Longispora fulva: one gene and its partner. Each later gene encodes a partner of the first gene's protein in a complex. Links are inferred from orthologs where the notes say so. Each region holds a gene or a part of one and is shown on either strand. Other genes may lie near its edges.

The links. Proteins that work in one complex are often made in the same cells at the same time.
Region 2: the proteins of tsaB (region 1) and tsaD are in contact, whole or in part, in a solved structure (PDB 4WQ4), measured with the Escherichia coli proteins. The link is inferred for Longispora fulva from one-to-one orthologs.

The regions. Positions count from the first base shown.
Region 1 is NZ_JADOUF010000001.1:6,806,931-6,813,194, forward strand. The notes cover bases 723-3,721. They hold tsaB (tRNA (adenosine(37)-N6)-threonylcarbamoyltransferase complex dimerization subunit type 1 TsaB), read left to right. Parts: upstream 723-1,899; coding sequence 1,900-2,544; downstream 2,545-3,721. Other genes in these bases: IW245_RS31270 (alpha/beta fold hydrolase), read left to right, coding at 723-893; IW245_RS31275 (uracil-DNA glycosylase), read left to right, coding at 883-1,455; tsaE (tRNA (adenosine(37)-N6)-threonylcarbamoyltransferase complex ATPase subunit type 1 TsaE), read left to right, coding at 1,452-1,919; IW245_RS31290 (hypothetical protein), read right to left, coding at 2,525-2,779; rimI (ribosomal protein S18-alanine N-acetyltransferase), read right to left, coding at 2,791-3,228. Outside these bases: more of IW245_RS31270, read left to right, coding at 1-722; more of IW245_RS31300, read right to left, coding at 3,722-4,145; IW245_RS31305 (winged helix-turn-helix transcriptional regulator), read left to right, coding at 4,230-4,619; IW245_RS31310 (ABC transporter transmembrane domain-containing protein), read left to right, coding at 4,696-6,264. UniProt on the Escherichia coli protein: Required for the formation of a threonylcarbamoyl group on adenosine at position 37 (t(6)A37) in tRNAs that read codons beginning with adenine.
Region 2 is NZ_JADOUF010000001.1:1,827,596-1,835,272, forward strand. What follows is about bases 2,435-5,277. They hold tsaD (tRNA (adenosine(37)-N6)-threonylcarbamoyltransferase complex transferase subunit TsaD), read left to right. Parts: upstream 2,435-3,258; coding sequence 3,259-4,296; downstream 4,297-5,277. Other genes in these bases: IW245_RS08025 (metallophosphoesterase), read right to left, coding at 2,435-2,659; def (peptide deformylase), read left to right, coding at 2,736-3,257; IW245_RS08040 (GNAT family N-acetyltransferase), read right to left, coding at 4,277-5,050; IW245_RS08045 (class I SAM-dependent methyltransferase), read left to right, coding at 5,117-5,277. In the rest of the region: IW245_RS08010 (ABC transporter ATP-binding protein), read right to left, coding at 1-113; IW245_RS08015 (ABC transporter permease), read right to left, coding at 110-1,150; IW245_RS08020 (TetR/AcrR family transcriptional regulator), read left to right, coding at 1,229-1,843; more of IW245_RS08025, read right to left, coding at 1,934-2,434; more of IW245_RS08045, read left to right, coding at 5,278-6,367; IW245_RS08050 (histidine phosphatase family protein), read left to right, coding at 6,360-6,932; IW245_RS08055 (gluconokinase), read right to left, coding at 7,054-7,557; IW245_RS08060 (VOC family protein), read left to right, coding at 7,632-7,677.

The DNA of each region.
Region 1 (6,264 bases):
TCGTCACCGAGGACGACGTCGACATCTACGTGGAGATCTGCAAGGCGGACAAGCCCCGCAAGGGCGAGCCGACCCTCCTGTTCGTGCACGGCTTCTGCCTGGACATGGGCACGTTCCACTTCCAGCGCAGGGCGCTGTGGCGGCGGTACCGGATGGTGTTCTTCGACCAGCCGGGGCACGGCCGTTCCGGGCGGCTCGCCGCTGGCGACTACGACCTGGCCGCGCTGGCGGCGACCCTGCGCCGGGTGATCGAGGAGACCGTGCCGACCGGCCCGGTCGTGCTGGTCGGGCACTCGATGGGCGCGATGGCCATCATGGCGCTGGCGGAGCAGTGGCCGGAGCTGATCCGGAAGCGGATCGTCGGCGTGGCCCTGGTCAACACGTCGTCCGGCAAGTTGGACGAGGTGACGTTCGGGCTGCCGGCATTGCTCGGGGTGCTCCGCAAGCCGATCCTGCCGGTGATCTCGACGGCCGGCCGGCTGACCCCGGGTGCGATCGACAAGGCCCGCCGGGCGTCGACGGACCTGTTCTGGCTGCTGACCCGCAAGTACGGCTTCGGGAGCGCCAAGCCCAGCCCGGCCCTGGTCTCCTACGTGGAGCGGATGATCTCCCGCACCTCGGTGGAGATCATCGCCGGGTACCTCAAGACGCTGATGAGCCACTCCCGGGCCGAGGCGCTGGTCGCCTTCGCCGACAAGGAGGTGCTGGTCGTGGCGGGGGACAAGGACCTGTTCACGCCGCGTACCCATGGGGAGGAGATCGTGAGGCTGCTGCCGCACGCCGAGTTCGTGGCGATCGCCGACGGCGGGCACCTGGCGCTCCTGGAGCACCCGGTGCCGGTCACCGAGGCCCTGACCGAGCTGCTGAGCCGGGTGTCGCGGCGTGACCGGTGACTGGGACGACCTGACGGCCCGGATCAGGGCCTGCGTCCTCTGCAAGGATCTCGTCGCCTCCCGCAACACCGTCGTGCCGGGCGAGCCGGGCATGTTCACCCGCCGGCTCGCCGTCGTCGGCGAGGCCCCCGGGGCCCAGGAGGACGCCGCCGGCCGGCCGTTCGTCGGCCTGTCCGGCCAGCTCCTCGACCAGTTGCTCGCCGACGCCGGCCTGGCCAGGCACGAGACGGCGGTCCTCAGCGCGATCAAGTGCCGGCCGCCGGGCAACCGCACGCCCCGGGCCGCGGAGGTGGACAACTGTCGGCCCTGGTTGGCGGCCCAGCTGGACCTGCTCAACCCCCGTCTGATCGTGGCGCTGGGGCTGACCGCGGCGACATGGTTCCTGGGACCCAGGACTACCCTGGCTGGGGTGCGTGGAGTGGTGCACGAGGTCGACGGGCGTTCCGTGGTCGCGACCTACCACCCGTCGGCCGCCATCCGGTTCGGCCCGAACGGCAAGCCCCTCGCCGCGCTCCGAGACGACCTGGCCCTGGCCGCCCGACTGCTGGGAGACGCGCTGTGAGCGAGCACGTTCTGGTGAAACTTCCGACCGTGGACGACACCCGGGCGTTCGGCGTCCGGTTAGCCCTCTACCTCCAGCCCGGTGACCTGCTCGTGCTCACCGGGCCGCTCGGCGCGGGCAAGACGGCGCTCGCCCAGGGCGTCGGTACCGGGCTCGGGGTGTCCGGCGCGGTGACCAGCCCGACGTTCGTGATCGCCCGGGTGCACCCGGGGCCGCTGCCGATGGTGCACGTGGACGCCTACCGGCTCGGCTCGATCGGCGAGGTGGACGACCTGGACCTCGATGCCACCCAGGAGGAGGCGGTCACCGTGGTCGAGTGGGGGCACGGGCTGGTGGAGCGGATGGTCGAGGAGTACCTGGAGATCCGGATCGACCGGCTGGACGACGACACCCGGATCATGACGCTGGAGCCGCACGGCGACTCCTGGACGGAGAGGCTGACCAGTGCTGACCTTGGTGATTGACACGGCGACCCCGGCGGTGACGGCGGGCGTGCTCGAGGTCGGGGAGTCGGTGACCGTGCTGGCCGAGAAGGTCACGGTCAACGGCAAGGCGCACGGCGAGCTGCTCGCCCCGTCGATCCGGCTGGCCCTGTCCGAGGCCGGGTTCGTGACGAAGGACCTGAAGGCGATCGTCGCCGGGGTGGGTCCGGGGCCGTTCACCGGTCTGCGGGTCGGGCTGGTCACGGCGACGGCCCTGGGCCACGCGCTGGGCATCCCGACCTACGCCGTCGGCACCCTCGACGCGTTGGGCCACGGCACCGCCGGCCGCCTGCTGGTGGCGACCGACGCGCGCCGCAAGGAGCTCTACTTCGGGGTGTACGCCGACGGCGTCCCCGTCTCTGGCCCCTCCGTCGCCAAGCCGGCCGACATCTCCGGCGACTACGAGGCCGCGGTGGGCGCTGGCGCGCACCTGTACCCGCTGGGCGTGCCGGTGCTCGACGAGCCGCTGTACCCGTCGGTGCGCGCGTTCGGCGAGCTGGCCGCCGAGCGGATCCGGTCGGGGGCGCCGGACGAGAAGCTGACCCCGCTCTACCTGCGCCGGCCGGACGCCGTGCCGCCCGGTGCGCCTAGAACTCCACGGGGGTGAAGTCCCACGAGTGCGGCGGCCGGGCCACGAGTCGGGCCGGCGGGCTCGGCAGCGGGGCCGGCAGTCCGCGCCACCGCGACAGCCACACGATCCGGTCGTCGGTGGAGCTGAACACCTCACTGTCCAGATGGGACGGGTGGTGCTCGACGTTGGGGACGGCGTACTCACAGATCCAGGCCAGCAGCTCCTCGAACCCGTCCGGCTGGGCCCTGACCTCCCACATGCGCACCATCACGTCTGTTGACACTAGGGCCGCCCCCTCAGCATGACCAGAGCGTCTTTGCCGCTCGGCTGGTAGTAGCGTTTGCGGACCCCGACGGTCTCGAAGCCGTACTTCGCGTAGAGGTGCTGGGCCGGGTTGTCCGAGGCGACCTCCAGGCCCACCGTCCGGTCGCCGGCAGCGGCGAGCAGGTCCTCCAGGAGCAGCCGGCCGACCCCCTGGCCCTGACTCGCCGCCCGGACCGCGATGTTCTGCACCCAGGCCTCGGTCTCGTCGACGACGGCCAGCCCTGCGTACCCGATCAGCTCGCCGTCGCGGATCGCCGCCCGGTAGTGGTGGTTCTCGTCCAGCTCGCTCTGCACCATCCAGCGGCTCCAGGCCTCCGCTCCGAACAGCTCCTTCTCGATGACGAGAACGGCCGGCACGTGGTCGCGGGTGAGTGGTACGAGGTGCACTGGTCCCATCCTCAGATCGTAAGCACCACCTTGCCCCGGGTCCGACCGGTGGCCACCAGCTCGTGCGCCTTGGTCACATCCTCCAGGGCGAGCACCTCCGCGACCTCGACCCGCAGCGCCCCGGCGTCGACCAGCGCGGTGAGGCGGCGCAGCCCGGGGCCGTCGGGGAACACCAGGTGCCCGGTGGCGCGGACCCCGGCCCTGTCCGCGGCCTCGGCCATCTCGGCGGTCAGCCCCGCGGGCAGGGTCACCAGGACGCCGCCCGGGGCGAGCGTCGCGACCAGGGCCGGGTCGTTCATCCCGTCGAGGACCACGTCGACGGTGATCCGGTCCAGCCAGCCGGGTTCGGTGTAGTCGACGGGCTCGTCCACGCCGATCGAGCGGAGGAAGTCGTGGTTGGCGGCCCGGCCGGTGCCGATCACGTACGCGCCCCGCGCCTTCGCCAGCTGCACGGCGAGGTGACCGACCCCACCTGCGGCGGCGTGCACGAGCACCCGGGTTCCGGCGGTGACTCCGGCCAGGTCGAGGGACTGCTGGGCCGTGAGCCCGGCCAGGGGCAGCGCGGCGGCGGCCGTGTGGTCGAGCCCGGCCGGCCGGGCCGCGATGGTGTCGACCGGGGCGGTGACGTACTCCGCGTAGCCGCCGACCAGGTCGGGGAACCGGGGCATGCCGTAGACCTCGTCGCCGGGCGCGAATGCCGTGACCCCCTCGCCGACGGATTCGACGGTGCCGGAGACGTCCCAGCCCCACACGTACGGGCCGTCGTCGAACCAGTCGGGGATGTGGCCGGCGTGCGCCTTCCAGTCGACCGGGTTCACCCCGGCCGCCGCCACCCTGATCAGCACCTCGCCGGCGGCGGGGGTGGGGACGGGCAGGTCCACCAGGGTGATCGTCTCGCCGTACTTCCGGGCCTGCATCGCACGCATCTCGTGCTCCTCTCGTTCCGAACCCATCCTGATTGAGCAGGTTTCCGTTGGGAAGTAGGCAGCTTTTTGTGCTATAGGTACCTGATGGAAACCGACTGCGGAGTGACCTGGCACGACAGCTTCCTCAAGGCGTGCCCCTCGCGACAGGTGCTCGACATGATCGCGGACAAGTGGGCGCTGCTGGCGATCTGCGCGCTCACCGACGGCCCGATGCGCTTCGGCGAGCTGCGCCGCCGGCTCGACGGGATCAGCCAGAAGGTGCTCACCCAGACGCTGCGCACCCTGGAGCGCGACGGCCTGGTGCACCGCCGGGTGTATCCGACCACCCCGCCCAAGGTGGAGTACTCGCTGGCGGCCCTCGGCCACAGCGTGCTCGGCCTCACGGTCCAGCTGCGGGCCTGGGCCGAGGAGCACACGTCCGCCGTGGAGGCGGCGAGGGTGGCGTACGACGAGCGGGAACTGGTAGCGGTGTAACCGCCGTTCGCTCCTTACGCGTCACACCAAAAACCGGAGGCGATCACGGGCGGCGCCGCGTAGCGTCGGGAACGCCATGCGAAAACTTCCCGAAGCCGATCCCGGCGAACCCGATGTCCGTTCGGCCACCCGCTACCTCTGGTGGGTGGTCCGTATGCAGGGCTCGGCGATCGCCGGCCTGGTGGCCTTCGGCATCGTCTGGATGGTCGCCCAGTCCCTGCTGCCCTACACCGTCGGCAAGGCCATCGACAAGATCGGGGCCAAGGACATGTCCGGCCTCCTGACCTGGACCGGCATGATCCTGGCCCTCGGCCTCGTGGTCGTGTTCTCCGGCCTGGCCAGGCACCGGTTCGCCGTGACGAACTGGCTGTCGGCCGCCTACCGCACGATCCAGGTCACCGGCCGGCAGGCCACCCGGCTCGGCGCGACGCTGCCGAAGCGGCTCGCCGCCGGCGAGGTCGTCGCGGTCGGCAACTCCGACGTGTCCCGGATCGGCAGCGCGATCGACGTGCTCGGCCGGGGCAGTGGGGCCGTGATCGCCATCTTCGTGGTCGCGTCGATCATGCTCAGCACCTCGGTCAAGCTCGGCCTGCTGGTGCTCGTCGGGGTGCCGCTGCTGTTGTCGCTGATCGGGCCGCTGTTCCGCCCGCTGCACCGCCGGCAGAGCGCCCAGCGCGAGCTGTACGGCGGCCTGACCTCCCGGGCCAACGACATCGTCGCCGGGCTGCGCGTGCTGCGCGGGGTGGGCGGCGAGCAGGCGTTCAACGAGCGCTACCGGGCCGAGTCCCAGCGGGTCCGGCACTCCGGGGTCCGGGTGGGCAGGGTCCAGTCGCTGCTGGAGGCCGCCCAGTTCCTGATCCCCGGCGTGTTCCTGGTGGTCGTCACCTGGGTGGGGGCCCGCCTGGCCCTCGCAGGCGACGTGACCCCTGGCCAACTGGTCTCCTTCTACGGGTACGCGGCGTTCATGGTCACGCCGATGCGCACCCTGACCGAGGTCGCCGACAAGATGATCAAGGCGAATGTCGCGGCCAAGCGGGTCGTCCGGATCCTCAGCCTCGAGCCGGAGATCGTCTCCGGCGGTGACGCCGTCCTGCCGACCAGCGGCGAGTTGCACGACCCCGAGTCGGGCACCGTCGTCGGCCCCGGCCGGTTGACCGCGATCGCCGCGGCGACACCGGAGGAGGCCGCTGCGATCGCCGACCGGCTCGGCCGGTACACGGACAGCGCCGCGACCTGGGGCGGCGTCCCCCTCCGCGACGCGCCCCTCGCCGCGGTCCGGGAGCGGATCCTTGTCGCCGACAACGAGTCGTTGATCTTCGCGGGTGAGCTGCGCGCCGAGCTGGACCCGACCGGCACGGCCGACGACGCGACCCTCGACGACGCGCTGCACGTGGCGAGCGCCGCCGACATCGTCGAGGCGCTCCCCGGCGGCCTGACCGAGGACGTCGCCCAGCGCGGCCGGTCGTTCTCCGGCGGCCAGCAGCAGCGGCTCCGGCTGGTCCGGGCCCTGCTCCTCGATCCGGACGTCCTGCTCCTGGTCGAGCCGACCAGTGCGGTCGACGCGCACACCGAGGCCAGGATCGCCGACCGGCTGCGGGGCGCCCGCGAGGGCCGCACGACCGTGGTGTGCACGACGAGCCCGCTG
Region 2 (7,677 bases), 5.0 Mb from region 1 along the record:
CCGTCGCCGCCGACGACGGCGGAGACCTGCCCGGCGGGGGCGGCGAAGGTGACGGCGTCCAGGGCCAGGGTGTGCGGGTAGCGCACGGTCAGGTCGGTGGTTCCCCAGGTCATGACGCGCTCCCGGCGGGCGCGGGCCGCGGGGAGGCGGGCTCGGCCGGTCGGCTGGGGGCCAGGTCGCGGCGGAAGCGGGTGACCGCCGCGGTGAACACGACCACGGCCATGCCGGCGAGGACGACCAGGGGCAGCCACAGGGAGGCGAGGTCGCCGCCGCGGAGCATGACGCCCTGGGAGAGTTTGGTGAAGTAGGTCAGGGGCAGCAGGTAGCCGATCCAGCGGACGCCGGGTGCCATCGCGTCCAGCGGGAAGATCATGCCCGACAGCAGGATCTGCGGCATCATGATCATGAGGGCGAGTTGGATGGCCTGGCCCTGGTTCTGCGACACGGTGGAGATCAGCACCCCGACGCCCAGGACGACGAACAGGAACAGCGCGGCGCCGAGCGCGAAGACGCCCACGTTGCCGTTGAACGGCACCCCGAACAGCACCCGGCCGAGGACGGTCACGATGACCATGTCGAGGGCGGCGAGGACGTAGTACGGCACGATCTTGCCGATGATCACGTCGGCGGGCCGAAACGGCATCACGGCCAGCTGTTCCAGGGTGCCGGCCTGGCGTTCGCGGACCAGGCCGATGGCGGTGACGATGGTGCCGATGAAGGTCAGGATCAGGCCGACGAGGGCCGGGACCATCACCCAGGAGGTCTTGAGGTCCGGGTTGTAGAGAACCTCGACCCTCATCTGGGTACGCCCCAGCGCCGCCTTGGCCGCCTGCGCGCCGAACAGGTTGGACCCGTCGACGAGGGCGACCGGGGTCTGGCCGGTGACGATGACGACGTCGGCCTTGTCGGCGCGCAGCCGGTCGCGGGCCCAGGCGTCACCGGCGGTCTCCTCGACGCGTCCGACGGCGAACGGGGCCCGCAGCGCCGACGCCGCCTGGGTGGCCCCGGGGCCGACGACGTCGGTGGTCAGGGTGGACACGTTGAAGCTGGCCGCGTAGCCGAAGACGACAAGCAGGAGCAGGGGTAACACGATCAGCATGGCCATGGTGCGCCGGTCGCGGCGCAGCTCCAGGAACTCTTTGAAGATCATCGCCCACATCGCGGGACTCCGCATCTCTCAGGCACATCATCAAGTGTTGAAGATGGGCTGAGCGTAGCATCGTGAGGCGTGACGCAACAGATTCCCCAGCGCGCCCGACGCTCCGAGGGCGACGACACCCGCGAGACGATCCTGGTCGCGGCGCGCCACGAGTTCTCCGCCAGCGGGTACGCGAAGACGACGATGCGCGCCATCGCCCGCACCGCGGGGGTCGACCCCGCGCTCGTGCACTACTACTTCGGTAGCAAGGAGAAACTGTTCGCCACGGCCGTGGACCTGCCGGCCGTGCCCGGCGAGGTGCTGCGCCAGGTGCTCGACGGGGACCCGGAACAGACCGGGGCCCGGATCCTGCGCACGGCGCTGACGGTGTGGGACACCGAGGCCGCCGGCGGGGGCGGGCGGTTGACGGCGCTGCTGCGCTCCCTCGCCGACGACCACGGGCCGGCGACGATGCTGCGGGAGTACCTGACCAACCAGGTGTTCGCCCGGATCACCACCCACCTGGGCAGCGACCAGCCGCAGTTGCGGGCGGCGTTGTGCTTCTCGCAGGCGGTCGGGCTGATCCTGACCCGGTTCGTGGTGCGCGCCGAACCGATCGCCAGCGCCGACCGGGAGTTCCTGGTGCAGTGCTACGCGCCGACGTTGCAGCGGTACCTGACGGGGCCGTTGCCGGCGGCACGGTAGCCGCGCGGCGGGTGACTGGAGGCGGCCCTCGTCGGGTGCCGGCGGGCGGGGGGACGCGCGCGGCGTCACCGGATGATGGTTGTGGGCTTTTTAGGGGAGCACCCGGTAGTGGGTGGTCAGGTGGGTGCCGTCGAGGACGTGGAAGGCGATGCCCGGCGGGTCGTCGAGGGAGAGGTGGCCCCGGTCCTCCCAGGGCAGCATCAGCGTGGACACCACGCCCGGGGCGACGAGCAGCGGCAGACCGGCGAAGGTGCTGGCGGCGGCGGTGTGCGCGTGCCCGCACAGCACGGCCACGACGTGCGGATGGCGGCGCAGGACCCGCTCCAGGCCGGCCGGCACGGTCAGCAGCAGGGTGTCGAGGATCGTGTTGTACATCGGCGTCGGCGGGTGGTGCAGGGCCACGAACGCGCGCCCGGTGGCGGCGGCGAGGGTGGAGTCGAGCCAGGCGAGGGTGTCCTCGGTCAGGGCGCCGTCGTCGCGGCCGGGGATGGTCGAGTCGCACAGCGCGAACGTGACGCCGCCGACGACGTGGACCTGGTTGACCGGCCCGGCGCCGTCGCGCTCCAGGAGGCCCTTGCCGAACGCGGCGCGTTCGTCGTGGTTGCCGGGCAGGACCAGCACGGGAACGTCGGCGGTGAGCAGCGCGGCGGCCTCGGTGTACTCCCCCGGCGCCCCGTGGTCGGCGATGTCGCCGGTGACGAGGATCGCGTCGAGAGGCTGGCCGCGCAGGTAGTCAATGACGGCGGCGGTGCGCTCCGCGGCCCGGGGCGACCCGTCGAGGTGGGTGTCACTGATGTGCGCGAACACAAAAGGCATGCCAAGATCATGCCACGGCCACGGGGCCGACAACGGCGCGTGAGGCCCCGAAACGGCCCGTATATATTTGTCAACCATGACAAACTCCGAGGGCACGGCGCGGCGCATCACCTATTACGGCGAGGCCGTCCTACACAAGCCCTGCCAGCCCGTGACCGAGTTCAACTCCGAGCTCAAGGCCCTGATCGAGGACATGTTCGCCAGCATGTACGAGGCGAACGGGGTGGGCCTTGCGGCCAACCAGATCGGGGTGGACGCGAGGGTGTTTGTCGTCGACTGCCCCGACGCGTCCGAGGAACACGTCGTCGCGCACATCGTCAACCCGGTGCTGGAGCTCCCGCCGCCGCCGCGCGAGCTGGTCACCGAGGGCGAGGGTTGCCTGTCGGTGCCGGGCCAGTACGCGGAGCTGGGCCGCCCCGGCGTGGCCACGGTCACAGGTTTCGACATGGACGGCAAGCCGATCACGATCGTCGGCACGGGCCTGCTGGCCCGCTGTCTGCAGCACGAGGTGGACCACCTCGACGGCACCTTGTACGTGGACCGCCTGCCGGCGGCGCAGCGCAAGGAAATCCTCGCCGCCGCCGGTCTGGGCAACTAGGGTGCCGCTGATCCTGGGCATCGAGACGTCCTGCGACGAGACGGGCGCCGGCCTGGTCCGTGACGGGGTGCTCCTCGGTGACGCCCTGGCGTCCAGCGTCGACGAGCACGCCCGGTTCGGCGGGGTGGTGCCGGAGATCGCGGCGCGCGCGCACCTGGAGGCGGTGCGCCCCATCGTGCAGCGCGCGGTGGACGCGGCCGGGGTGCGTTTCGCCGACATCGACGCGGTGGCGGTGACGGCCGGGCCGGGGCTGGCGACGGCCGTGCAGGTCGGGCTGGCGGCGGGCAAGGCGTACGCGCTGGCGCTGGGGGTGCCGCTGTACGGGGTGCACCACCTCGCCGGGCACGCCGCCGTGGACGTGCTCGAACACGGGCCGCTACCGGCGAGGTGCGTGGCGTTGATCGTGTCGGGTGGGCACACGTCGATCCTGCTGCTGGGCGACCTGGCGCGTGATCCGATCGTGCACCTCGGTGACACGGTCGACGACGCGGCCGGGGAGGCGTTCGACAAGGTGGCGCGCCTTTTGGGCCTGCCGTACCCGGGTGGGCCGGTCATCGACCGCATCGCCCGCGACGGCGATCCGGCGGCGATCGACTTCCCGCGGCCGATGACCGGTCCGAAGGATCCGCCGTACGGGTTCTCCTTCTCCGGGCTCAAGACGGCCGTGGCCCGCTGGGTGGAGCGGCACGAGGGCCCGCTGCCGGTGGCGGACGTGGCGGCCAGTTTCCAGGAGGCCGTGGCCGACACGTTGACCCGCAAGGCGTTGCGGGCGTGCGCGGAGCACGGCGCGGACACGCTGCTGATGGTCGGCGGGGTGGCGGCCAACAGCCGGGTTCGGGCCCTGGCCGAGGAGCGTTGCCGGGCCGCCGGGGTCACGTTGCGGGTCCCGTCGATCCGGCTGTGCACGGACAACGGGGCCATGATCGCCGCCGTCGGGGACCTGGTGGTGCGGGCCGGCGCGCCGGCGGCCGACCTGTCGTTGGGGGCGCAGCCGTCGGCGGTGCTGACCGGGGCCCTGGTCACCGGGCCGTGGCGCTGACCTCCTGGTAATCGGAGACGGTGACGAATCCGAGACGTTCGTAGAGGCCGACGGCCGCGGTGTTGTCGGCCTTCACGTTGAGTCCGATGTGCTCGACGGTCTCCCGCAGCCGGGTGCACAGCGCGGACACGGCGACGGCCGCCAGGCCCTGGCCCCGCACCTCGGGCAGGGTGGTGACGTTGCCGATCGCGGCGATCCTGCGGGTGGTCGAGCGCACGTGCAGGCCGGCGACGGCGACGAGCCGGCCGTCGCGGCGGATCCCGGTGTAGTCGCCGGCGTCGAGCATCCGGGCGTCGAACGAGTTGTCCGGGTACGCCGCCGCGTACAGTTCCCGCAGGTCGGCGAGGTCCGCGCGGGTGAGCGTGACGGTGGGCTCCCCGGTGACGGGGGCGAAGTTCTCCAGAGCCATCTTCCGGTGTACGCCGTGGTCGACGACCTTGTAGTCGTTGTCCAGCACGTCCTGGGCGCCGCCGGTGACGTGCGCGTAGAAGCTGCGGGGCAGCACGGGCAGCAGCTCGGTGACGAGGGCGCGTAGTTCCGCCGCCCGGTCGGGTCGGCTCAGCGCCAGCAGGATCGGGCCGAACTCCGCCCCCGTGTAGAGCAGGGCCACGCTGTGGCCGCCGCGCAGCCGGTACCAGGTGGTGTAGGGCCAGAAGTGGTCGTCGAGGTCGCCGAGCTCGTAGGCGTGCAACGCCGGATCTGCGGCGAAAGTGGCGGCGAGGTCTGCGCGGTCGTGCACGGTCGTCAACAGCATTGGATCATCCTGACGCATCGCTTCATCCCCGCTAGTCTGGGTATGACTCACGGAGAGGGGCGGACTGTGACTGTTGCCGACCGGCTGCTGCGCATGTTCACGCTACTGCTGGGAGAGGGCCCGCCGTTGCGGGTCCGCGGGTGGGATGGTTCGACGGCCGGGCCTCCGGACGCCCCCGTCGTCGACATCCGGTCCCGGCAGGCCATCAGAAGACTCGTCCACGAACCCAACCAGCTCGGCCTGGGCCGCGCGTACGTGGCCGGCGAACTCGACGTCGAAGGCGACATCTACGACGTCCTGGACACCCTGTCGGTGATCAGCGGCCGGCAGGTCGGGGCCGTGGACAAGGCCTCCCTCCTCAAGGAGGCCACCCTCCTCGGGGCGATCGGCAAGGAACCGGCCCCGCCCCCGGAGGAGATCCACCTCGCGGGCGCCAAGCACAGCCGCGACCGCGACAAGGCCGCCATCAGTTCCCACTACGACGCCGGCAACGAGTTCTACCGCCTCCTGCTGGGCCCGTCGATGGTGTACTCGTGCGCCTACTGGGCCGGCCCCGACTCCAGCCTGGAGGAGGCCCAGCGCGACAAGTTGGCGCTGATCTGCAAGAAACTCGACCTGGGCCCCGACTCCCGACTCCTCGACGTCGGCTGCGGCTGGGGCTCACTCGCCCTGCACGCGGCCCGCGAACACGGCACCCGCGTCGTCGGCGTCACCCTGTCCGTCGAGCAGCTCGACCTCGCCAGGGCCCGCGCCGCCGAGGCCGGGCTCAGCGACCGGGTCGAGTTCCGGCTGCAGGACTACCGCGACGTCACCGACGGCCCGTTCGACGCCATCTCCAGCGTCGGCATGGCCGAACACGTCGGCGACGAGATGTACACCGCCTACTGCGCGCGCCTCTACGACCTGCTGCGGCCCGGCGGCCGGCTCCTCAACCACCAGATCTCCCGGCACCCGAGCCACCCGCCGAGCAACCCGTCGTTCATCGCCTCGTTCGTGTTCCCCGACGGGGACCTGGCCCCCATCGGCACCACCGTCGACCTGATCGAGGGCGCCGGGTTCGAGGTCCACGACACCCAGTCCCTCCGCGAGCACTACACCACCACCCTGCGGGCCTGGTCGGCGAACCTGGACGCCGCCTGGGACCGGGCCGTCAAACTCACCGGCGAGGGCCGCGCCCGGGTGTGGCGGCTGTACATGGCCGCCACCGCCCTGTCGTTCCGCTACGGCCAGATCGGCGTCCACCAGGTCCTCGCCGTCAAACGCGGCCCCGGCGGCGCCAGCGGCATGCCCGCCACCCGGAAGGCCTGGCTTGGGTGACATCGTGCTCCTGCGGCATGGCGAGACCGCCTGGAGCCTCGCCGGCCGGCACACGTCCACCACGGACCTGCCGTTGACGGCACGCGGCGAGGAGCAGGCGGCACTCGTGGCGCCCGCCCTCGCCGGGTGGCGCTTCGCCGCCGTGTGGGTGTCACCGCGGCTGCGCGCGCACCGCAGCGCCCACCTCGCCGGCCTGACCCCGACCGCGGTGGAACCCGACCTCGCCGAATGGGACTACGGCGACTACGAGGGCGTCACCACCGCCGACATCCGCGCGGCACGCCCCGGCTGGGACCTGTGGCGCGACGGCTGCCCCGGCGGGGAGTCCCCCAAGGAGGTGGGCGCGCGCCTCGACCGGGTCCTGGAGCGGGCCCGGCCGCTGCTCGCCGACGGGGACGTCGCGTTCGTGGCGCACGGGCACAGCCTGCGGGTGTGCGGGGCGCGGTGGATCGACCTGCCGCCGTCGGGGGGCGCGTCGCTGCGGTTGGACACGTCGACGCTGTCGGTCCTCGGGTACGAGCGCGACACGCCGGTGTTGTTGCGGTGGAACGCGCCGGTGGGGTGACACCGCGCCGGGTGGCCCGAGCCCAAGCCCCGCCGGGGTTTGCGCTCGGGCCACCCGGCGCGGGCGGGGGCCGTCATGGGGCTGGGGTGGCCCCCGGCCGTCGGGTCGCCAGGCCGGGCGGTCAGGTGAGGCCGGCGACGATCCGGTCGACGATCTCATCGGGCGTGCCGTGCAGATCCACGACGAGCGGGTCCTCGTCGGCGCCGGGTTCCTCCAGGTCCGCGAACTGGCTGGCCAGGAGCTTGTCGGGAAAGAAGTGCCCGTGCCGGGCCAGCAGCCGCGCGGCGATGAGGTCATGGTTGCCGCGCAGGTACACCAGCGCCACCTGCGGGCGGCCGGCGCGCAGCAGGTCGCGGTAGGAACGCTTCAACGCCGAACACGTCACCACCGCCGGTTCGCCGGCCGCCCGGCGCGCGTCCATCCAGGCGGCGATCGCCTCCAGCCACGGCCACCGGTCGGTGTCGGTCAGTGGCTCCCCGGCCGCCATCCTCGCCACGTTCGCCGCCGGGTGGAAGTCGTCGGCCTCCGCGTAGCGCCACCGCAGCCGGCCGGCGAGCATCGCCCCCACCGTCGTCTTCCCGCTCCCGGACACCCCCATGACCAGCAGCAGCGTGTCGTTACCCATCTGTTCACCCTAGCCGGGCGCCGTTACCGTGGAGTTCGGCGGAAAATGTCGGTGCCCCGGGTGAGGATGGGGGGATGGCAGACACCTTCCCGCCGGGCGCCCCCAACTGGGCGGACCTCG